DNA from 4 places in the Bradyrhizobium sp. Kon58 genome. Region 3 is predicted to be linked to each of the others. Evidence: predicted binding sites of a transcription regulator. Region 3 holds the regulator's gene; each other region holds the start of a gene.

Region 1 (2,196 bases), on a different contig from region 3:
TCTATTGGCTGGTGTTGCTGGCGGCGTTTGTCAGTTCGTCCTGGATCTCGTTGGCGCCGGGCGACCGCCCCGCCCTCGACCTCGGAACCATCTTCGCATGGACCTATCCGAACTGGTACCTTGCGCCAGCGTGGTCGCTGGCTTTCGAACTGCACTTCTATGTCGCCGTCGCGGTCATCCTGGCGATCAAGCCGGACCGGCTGTTCGAGATCTTGTTCGCTGGATTCGGCCTGGTCATTCTGGCTCTCGTGTTCGGCCTGGAGCTCGGGATCTACTTGCATCCGCTGGTGCTGGAATTCGGTGCCGGCGTTGTCATCGCCTATCTCCAGAAAAGCGGACGATTGCACTTTTTGCACCATATCCCGGCCGTTTCCGCGGGCCTGTTCGTGGCCGGCTGGTACTGGATTTTCGTGCGCGGCGCGGCCGACCCGCAATTCGCGCGCGTCCTGACCTATGGCGTCGGCGCGGGATTGCTGATCCATGCTGTGGTCGCTGTCGAGATCGAAGGGCGATCCTTCTCACCAGTCCTGCAATGGCTCGGCAAGATTTCGTACGCGCTGTATATCGTCCATTATCCGGTGGTGAAATGGATCGCCAGCTTTGACGGACTGTGGCTTCTGTCGACCGCCGGGACAATCATCGCCGGCATCCTGCTCTCCATCGGTCTCGCCGCCGCCTTGCACGTGGCCATTGAGGCACCGATCCTCGATTGGGGGCGCAAGCTAAGTCTGATGCGCAGACGCCGATCGCTGCCGGCCGTTCCGTGATCATCTCCCGACGCTGAATCCGGGCAAGTGCGGCCCTTGCTGCGTCATGGGCCAACTACGAACAAATAAGGAACAAAATGCATCAGCCGGCATTAAACCTGAAAAGGAGAGATCGCCGTGACTGACAACAAGATGGCTGATAACACCGCGGGCAACACCCAGAAGGATCCGAAAGATTGGGTCTCCGGCGACGACCCGATGACCGGCGCCCAGGAATCCTACCTCAAGACCCTCGCCGAGCAGGCCCACAAGCCCCTCCCCAAGGAGGATCTGACCAAGGCAGAGGCGTCAGAGCTGATCGACACGATGCGGCAGAAGGCCGGGCTCGAGAAATAGACGGCTTCAGCATTTCGAAACACGAGAGATGGGCGGCGGGCGACAGGAAGGCCGCCGATCTCCGCTTTTCGCGAAGCGCCAATTTGGACCAATCATCGCCGGCGAGCGCGGTCCTCCGCGGCAGGTTCGCGACCAGGGAGCTAATCGCTTTCGACGACCCTCACAGCCAGCTCAGCGACCGCACGCCGGCCGGCCGCGACGAGGCCGTCGATCTCGCGTGTCTCGTGCTTGGCGCAGTGGATGATCCGTTCGGCGACATACCGGCGCGCGGTGTAGGCTTCCATCCCCTCAGGTATCATCTCGCTGACGCGCTCCAGCGCCCTATTCATGTGCGACAGCGTTCGTTCGTTGAACTCCTCCAGAAGCAACATCACCTGTCCTCAATCTCATAATGAATACGGCTAGTCGTGTTGGCGGGCGGACGCCTATCGAGGCATGCACTCCGTCCCGCGAGACGGGAGAGCCTGACTCCACCGATGATCTGAAGTGCCGCCAATACTGGAGAATTGCAGGCGTTCGGCTAACGCTGCATTCACAAACGTTAAGCGCGCTGCATTTCGTTGGGCACAGCCGGCTTCAATTGAGCTCACGATCCCGCAATGTCGATTCCACAACTTCAATGCCGGGATCGCGGCCTGTCCGCTTTGCCAGCCGGGCACTCATCCCGCTTTGCCTTGCTTCACGTCATGGACGATGTCACCGATGGTGCTTCCCACGACCATCGCGGCAACAACAGGCCAACCGGCGGCTACCATAAGGATGGCCCCGTAGCGCATGTCTTCGCCCGGCCGTTTATAACTGTCCCGGCCCGCGAAAAGGAGCACCGCGATCAGGCAGCCAACTGCGTATCGTCTAAACCATTTCACGACGAGAGACCTTCGTTTACGGGCATTCGTCGCCTCGAACACCGTCGTGGTTCATGATGTCGGCCGTCCGGCTCAAAGGCAGGCGAAATTTCAGACGATCACGCAGGCGCGTCCTGCGCCTTGCATGACCTGCTGCCGCTCATTTTCTTGCACACGCTGAGCAACGGCTCCGCCGCCGAGCTCAATCCTGTCACTTCGGTAGATCGCGGATTGCCAGCTTGATGACT
Region 2 (2,196 bases), on a different contig from region 3:
AAAAGTCGTCGGACCTGATCTCTCCGAGCGGGCTCGTCAAGCTGATGACGCACGCCATGATGGGCGCAGCCCTCGGGCTCGCTTTCAGCCTCGTGCTCGTGCTGTCCAATCCAGCTGTCGCCAATTTGCTGAACAACGGCGGCAGGCAGGCCGTTGTCGTTTTCGCCCTCACATTGGTGACGACGTTCGCGATCGGCGCGACACTGACCGGCGTCGTATTCATGCTCGCAGAGGACAAGCAATCTTGAAGGATGCGAGATTTACCGGAACTTCTTTGTTCGGAACTCCTGCGACGAATGGCAGTTGGCTGCCTGCGTCAATTCAACTCAGGGAGTTCCCGCATATGAAGACCACTAAGCTCGCTCTTGCCGTGATGTTGGCAACCGGCCTCGCCGCCGCACCGTTCGCCGTGCAGGCCAAGTCGCACAAGGCAAAACACGGATCCTCGATGTCATCGTCGCAAACCACCACAGGCGCCAACACCAAGTCCTCCAAGGGTGCTGATCCCTCCGGTCAGGGCGGCTCCGGTCCCGGCTCCGATCAGGGCGGCACCATGACGAACAACAAGGGCGGCATGAGCAACACCAAGTAGGTGTTCCCCGACATCATGAAGGCCCCGCGATCGCGGGGCCTTTTGCTTTGGTGTTCCAACGAACTTTCTCGGGCCGCGTTGCGCACGCTTCAGCTGCGATGGCTACCCAGGATGTCAGGATGAACGCCGGCGGGATCAGCTCTCACCAGATGATCGAGTCGTGCGCGCTTGCGCGCGATCAAGAGCTGGGCCGCGGCGTCGTCGAGCCCCTCGCGTTGCAGCTGCCGAATGGCAGAGCCCAGTTCGAGAATCTCGGCGCGCAGCTTTAGAATCCGGTACGCATCCGGGTCTTCCTCCACCATGCGCTCCCAAAGCTTTCAGCGGCGCGCGATCACGCGCAGAGGACTACCTGATGCCTTCGCGGAACGAAGGCTCATCCTGTCGCGGACATTCGGCAGGACATCGCCGCCACCTGCAGCCTTCCATTCGCCGATCAGCAGATTGATTTTCCGGCGCAGATCCATCTGCGCCAGGGCCTTCTCTGTGCAGTCGCGATCGCGCTCGACGAGCTCGCGCACGGACACTTCGATATCGGCCATTTCCAGCCTCAAGGCGCTGATTTTACGTCGAATTTCATTAATTCTGTTGTCCATGGCTTGTTAGAACAAAATAAGAACATATAGTCAAGTCACGATTTCAGAAGGGAGAAGCGACATGCAGGTTCAGGGTAAATACGACGCCAAGACTTTCCTCACCGCTAAGACTTTCCTCGCCGAGCAGATGACGCGGGCGCAGGGCCTCCGGCTGAAGCGACTGAGCGAAGAGGCGTATCAACCTGCGCAATATGCGCGGGATCTGTCCTCCAGCGAGGCAGCGCGGCGCATTCAGGTGCTGGAAGCGGAGATCGAGCTAGCGGATTCGTTCTAGACTAAGCCGCGTATCCGGGACGTGCATGCGCGCTTTCGGAACCATGCCTGTCCCGGATTGTTTTCCCAGGCCAAGGGAGAACATGCATGGCACGCAAGGCAAAGAAGCGCCGCTACTCGCGCAGCTCCGGCAGCGATGTCGAAGGCGAGATGAAGCGCTACAAGAAGGGTACCGCGAAAAGCGGACCTGGCGGTCGAGGCGGACGCGTGAAGAGCCGAAAGCAGGCGATCGCGATCGGCCTGTCGAAGGCGCGCAAGAAGGGCAAGAAGGTCCCAAAGAAAGCCGCGAAGCGGAAGACGTCCAAGAAGACGTCGAAGAAAACGTCGAAGAAGACTTCAAGGAAAACCAAGAAGACTTCGAAGAAGACGGCGAAGCGCAAATCCTCCAAACGGTCGCGCTGACCTCCGTCAGATCATGCTGCCCGGCATGAAGCAGCGGATCGAAACGCCGAACGCGGTCTTCACCGGCCACACCATGGTGCGGCCGGCCCGGTTCGGCTCGGTGATCACGGCTTCGTCCGGCACCTCGACCCACTCGCCGTCGAGCCGCACGCGATAATGTCCATTGTGCGAGTCCCAATCGGGATCGGCGACGGCAAACCCATCTGCATCCGAGCAGCACGGACCGAGATGACTGCGCAGGCCGTCGAACCATGGCTTGAGGGGAGAGTCCGCGTAGCGGCCGTCGTCACGCCCGAGAGCGTTTCCGCCCCATAGCACGAATGGCGCCACGAGCAG
Region 3 (2,196 bases):
AGCGCGACCTCGCGCTCGCCGCCGGGATGAACCATCCGCACCTTGGCGTTTTCAGACGTCCGAAAGTCGCGATTCTCGCCACCGGCGACGAGCTGGTGATGCCGGGCACCACGCCCGGCCACGGCCAGATCGTCTACTCCAACGGCTACGCCCTGCACGCGCTCGCCCGCAGCGAGGGCGCCGAGACCATCGACCTCGGGATTGCCGCCGACACGCTGGACGCCACCACCGCCGGCATCCGCCGCGCCCGCGAGAGCGGCGCCGACATCCTGATCACGACCGGCGGCGCATCGGTTGGCGACCACGATCTGGTCCAGCAGGCGCTGCGGGACGAAGGCATTGCGATGGCGTTCTGGAAGATCGCGATGCGGCCAGGCAAGCCGATGATGCACGGGCGGCTCGGCGCAATGGAGGTGATCGGCCTGCCGGGCAATCCCGTGTCGTCCTACGTGTGCGCGTTCCTGTTCATGGTGCCGCTGATTCGCGCCCTGTCGGGCCGTTCGGTGATTCACCATCGCAGTGAACGCGCCGTGCTCGGCCGCGACGTCGGCGCCAACGACCAGCGCGAGGACTATCTGCGCGCGCATCTGGAGGAGCGTGACGATGGCACGCGCGTCGTTCTTCCCGTCAACCATCAGGACTCTTCGCTGCTTGCGAATCTCGCTGCAGCACAGGTACTTCTCGTGCGCGCACCGTTCGCGCCGAAGGCCGAAGCCGGCACGGCTTGCGAAGTGTTGCGGCTCCCCGTCTGAGCGTCCGGCAATGCGCGTTCCGCGAACTTTGCTCTGTTCACGGTAAATTAAGCAGTTGCGGAACATGTATCGAACATATAGTGTCCGTTCATGATTTGTTTCGAGTATGTAGCGGCTTATTGCCGAACTCTGCGTCTCGGAATCGGACGACATCAACCGGGGGACTTTGGTCGAGATGTTAACGCGCAAACAATACGAGCTTCTGCGGTTCATCAGTGAACGTCTGAAGGAAAGCGGCGTGCCGCCCTCCTTCGACGAGATGAAGGATGCGCTCGATCTGCGCTCGAAGTCGGGCATCCATCGCCTGATCACGGCGCTCGAGGAGCGTGGCTTCATCCGACGCCTGCCCAACCGCGCCCGTGCGATTGAAGTCATCAAGCTGCCGGAGCTCCAGGCAGCCGCCGGCAGCCGCCGCGGCTTCACGCCGAGCGTCATCGAGGGCAATCTCGGCAAGGTGCGTGCGAGCTCCAGCCTGCCCGCGGACGACGGCGAACGTCCCGTCGCGGTACCGGTGATGGGCCGCATCGCGGCCGGCACGCCGATCGAGGCGTTGCAGACCCGCAGCCATACTATCAGCGTACCGCCTGACATGCTCGGCTCGGGCGAGCATTACGCGCTCGAAGTGCGCGGTGATTCCATGGTCGAGGCCGGCATCCTTGACGGCGACATGGCGCTGATTCAGCGCAACGAGAGCGCCGATACCGGCGACATCGTGGTGGCGCTGATCGACGACGAGGAAGCGACGCTGAAGCGCTTCCGCCGCCGCGGCGCCTCGATCGCGCTCGAGCCCGCCAACGCGGCTTATGAGGTCCGCATCCTGCCGCCCAACCGGGTGAAGATTCAGGGCAAGCTGATCGGGCTTTACCGGAAGTACTGATACCGGGCGTCCTTGATACCGGGAGTACTTCATGCCGGAGGTGCTTGGCGCCTCGCGCGCTTCCGATCGGCATCGCCGGTCAGAAATTGGAACGGATCATCGTCCGCTCCGGCTGGGTAGTCTTTCTGGTTCTGCACAGACTATCCGGCCCCTCCTTCGGCGCTGGCTCCTCGCGACGCCCACGAAGCGGCACTGGTTCGCGGCGCAAGTGTTCGAGGAAACAGCGGCCGGCGACCAAGCTCGACCGTTGCAGTCAAGCCGGCGATATTCCCGCACGCGCCTCCCGAATGCATCGCAACTCGCTTTGTTCCTATTGAATTCGGGAAAGATAATGTGATCGCGGCTCGCGGAAAGCAGCCGCAGATTTGCCCACAACCAAGCAGAGCGTTCATGCTTCAACTCTGATAGAGGCCTGCGCCTCGATTAAGAGACGCGGGTTGCTATCCCAGCATGAGGAGCACCCGATGTGTGACTACAGCCTGCATGCCGTCGCGTCGCGCCCCGCCGAAGTCGGCGAGACGATCGTCACGACAAGCTTCCGCGGCACCTCGACGCGCGGCTTCGCCT
Region 4 (2,196 bases), on a different contig from region 3:
CGCGCACGCGCGAATCGGCGGGATTGCGCGCGTGCGCCCGGCGCATCGTTTCCTCTGCCCGCGGCAGATTGTTCTGCAGCATGTAGGACAGTCCGAGATTGGACAGCACCGACGGCTCGTCCGGCACGATCTTGAGCGCGGCGGCGTAATATTGCTGCGCTTCCTCGTTGCGGCCGAGCTGATCGAGCGCGGCGCCCTGCGCCGACAGGATACGCCAGTCGGGATCCTCGGGCGAATGCGCGCGGCCGAGGACGTCGAACGCCTGCTGGAAACTGCCGCTGTCGGCGAGCGCGCGGCCGTAGCCGGCGAGCAGCGCCTTGTTGCTGGAATGGGCGAGCACGGCCTGCTCCAGCACCGCGAGCGCCTGCGCGCGCTGGCCGGTCTGGCGCAACGCCTTGCCGTATTCGAGCGCGACGTTGGGATCGCCAGGCTTGGCGCGGTAGCGCTCGCGCAGCGCGTCCATGTCCGGCTTCACGTCCGGCTTGGCGTCGGCCCTGCCAGCCGTGTCCGACTTTCCGCCGAGCGCGCCGGTGATGTCCTCGATGCCAGTGGTCTGACAGCCGCCGAGGGCCAGGATCAGAAGCGCGGAAAACAGATATCTCGCCGGAGGAGAGGCGACGGACAAACGCTTGGACATACTCTGATCACTCGGCGACTGATCAGAGATGCTTACCGATTAACGCTAAAGTCCCGTTAAGGCGGGGAGCTTCCGATAGCTCAGTCGGTGAATTCAGCGCCGAACTCGCAGCCGATGCGCCAGCGCAGGCGGCACTGGCGGGAATAGTCCGGCGCGAAGATGATGGTGAATTGCGGCGGCACTTCCAGGAATTCCGCCACCACTTTCACGCCGCCATCCGAAATATCGGTGATCGTGCAGTCCCGCGGCAGCGAACCCGCGCCAAAATGAATCTTGGCGAGCCGCGTGCACATCCGTCGTTCGCTTCTCCGGCGATTTGCAAGCATTTGAATTGTTCACCCGTTAGACCACGGCCCATCCCGCACCCCTAGGAGTAGCGGACATTCGTTGGGATGTGCTGAGCAGAGCAGCTTGCATTCGAGGCGTAGTGTCTTCGTCGTGTTTACGATCGATTAGGGCCTCCCGGCTCCTGAGTATGTTCCTGTATTGTTCTTGCAAGAACCGGCCCGCTCTGCTACCCCTAATTGTGCAAAAGGGCAGGCTGGTTCGGGCATGGTTCAGCGGGTTTCTACCGTCGCCTTTGAGGGGATCGAGGCCCGCGCGGTCGACGTGCAGGTGCAGGTCGCGCCGGGTCTTCCGGCCTTCGCGATCGTCGGTCTCCCGGACAAGGCGGTGTCGGAGGCGCGTGAGCGGGTCCGCTCGGCGCTGATCGCCTCGGGGCTGGCGCTGCCGGCGCGGCGGATCACCGTCAATCTCGCGCCCGCCGATCTGCCCAAGGAGGGCAGCCATTATGACCTGCCGATCGCGCTTGGGCTGATGGGGGCGATCGGCGCGATCCCGCCGGATGCGCTGACCGGCTTCACCGTTCTGGGCGAGCTTGGCCTCGACGGATCGATCGCGCCGGTGGCCGGTGTCCTTCCGGCCGCGATCGGCGCCAATGTGCGCGAGGAGGGGCTGATCTGTCCGGCAGCTTGCGGCTCGGAAGCGGCGTGGGCGAGCCCGGACATCCAGATCATCGCCGCGAGTTCGCTGATCCAGATCGCCAACCATTTCAAGGGAACGCAGGTGCTGTCGCGGCCTGTGCCGAAGGTGCATGAAGCAGCAAGCTCGCCGCTCGACCTGCGCGACATCAAGGGCCAGGAGAGTGCCAAGCGGGCGCTGGAGATCGCGGCCGCCGGCGGCCATCACCTGCTCATGATCGGCGCGCCCGGCGCCGGCAAATCGATGCTGGCGGCACGCCTACCCTCGATCCTGCCACCGCTGTCACCGGGCGAGTTGCTCGAGGTCTCGATGATCGCTTCTGTTGCCGGCGAGATCGAGGGCGGCGCGCTGACGGCGCGGCGGCCGTTCCGATCGCCGCATCATTCCGCCAGCATGGCCGCGCTCACCGGCGGCGGCATGCGCGCACGGCCCGGCGAGATCTCGCTCGCGCATCAGGGCGTGCTGTTCCTCGACGAGCTCCCCGAATTCGATCCGCGCGTGCTGGATTCGCTGCGCCAGCCGCTGGAGAACGGCGAGGTGTCGGTGTCCCGCGCCAATCACCGCGTCACCTATCCCGC

Evidence for each region. Region 3 encodes LexA, which represses DNA repair genes until DNA is damaged. Its sites were predicted from a motif close to TGTTCNNNNTGTGTTCNG; they were not measured.
Region 1: AC0L20_RS29360 (DUF3072 domain-containing protein) is a predicted target of LexA. The motif match lies at 825-842, and genes of this name have one in related genera.
Region 2: AC0L20_RS23920 (DUF3072 domain-containing protein) is a predicted target of LexA. The motif match lies at 1,193-1,210, and genes of this name have one in related genera.
Region 4: AC0L20_RS08925 (YifB family Mg chelatase-like AAA ATPase) is a predicted target of LexA. The motif match lies at 1,114-1,131, and genes of this name have one in related genera.

Annotation. Positions count from the first base shown of each region.
Region 1 covers NZ_JBVVOT010000024.1:10,662-12,857, reverse strand. The annotation lists gene AC0L20_RS29365 (acyltransferase family protein) at 1-767, shown strand, start outside; gene AC0L20_RS29360 (DUF3072 domain-containing protein) at 900-1,103, shown strand; gene AC0L20_RS29355 (hypothetical protein) at 1,244-1,474, opposite strand; gene AC0L20_RS29350 (hypothetical protein) at 1,763-2,011, opposite strand; gene AC0L20_RS29345 (hypothetical protein) at 2,160-2,196, opposite strand, start outside.
Region 2 covers NZ_JBVVOT010000015.1:153,166-155,361, forward strand. The annotation lists gene AC0L20_RS23900 (hypothetical protein) at 1-248, shown strand, start outside; gene AC0L20_RS23905 (hypothetical protein) at 344-592, shown strand; gene AC0L20_RS23910 (hypothetical protein) at 682-891, opposite strand; gene AC0L20_RS23915 (hypothetical protein) at 910-1,131, opposite strand; gene AC0L20_RS23920 (DUF3072 domain-containing protein) at 1,247-1,459, shown strand; gene AC0L20_RS23925 (DUF6496 domain-containing protein) at 1,546-1,860, shown strand; gene AC0L20_RS23930 (hypothetical protein) at 1,867-2,196, opposite strand, start outside.
Region 3 covers NZ_JBVVOT010000007.1:96,796-98,991, forward strand. The annotation lists gene AC0L20_RS14890 (molybdopterin molybdotransferase MoeA) at 1-752, shown strand, start outside; gene lexA (transcriptional repressor LexA) at 928-1,629, shown strand; gene AC0L20_RS14900 (hypothetical protein) at 2,094-2,196, shown strand, end outside.
Region 4 covers NZ_JBVVOT010000004.1:38,195-40,390, reverse strand. The annotation lists gene AC0L20_RS08935 (tetratricopeptide repeat protein) at 1-637, opposite strand, end outside; gene AC0L20_RS08930 (PilZ domain-containing protein) at 718-963, opposite strand; gene AC0L20_RS08925 (YifB family Mg chelatase-like AAA ATPase) at 1,190-2,196, shown strand, end outside.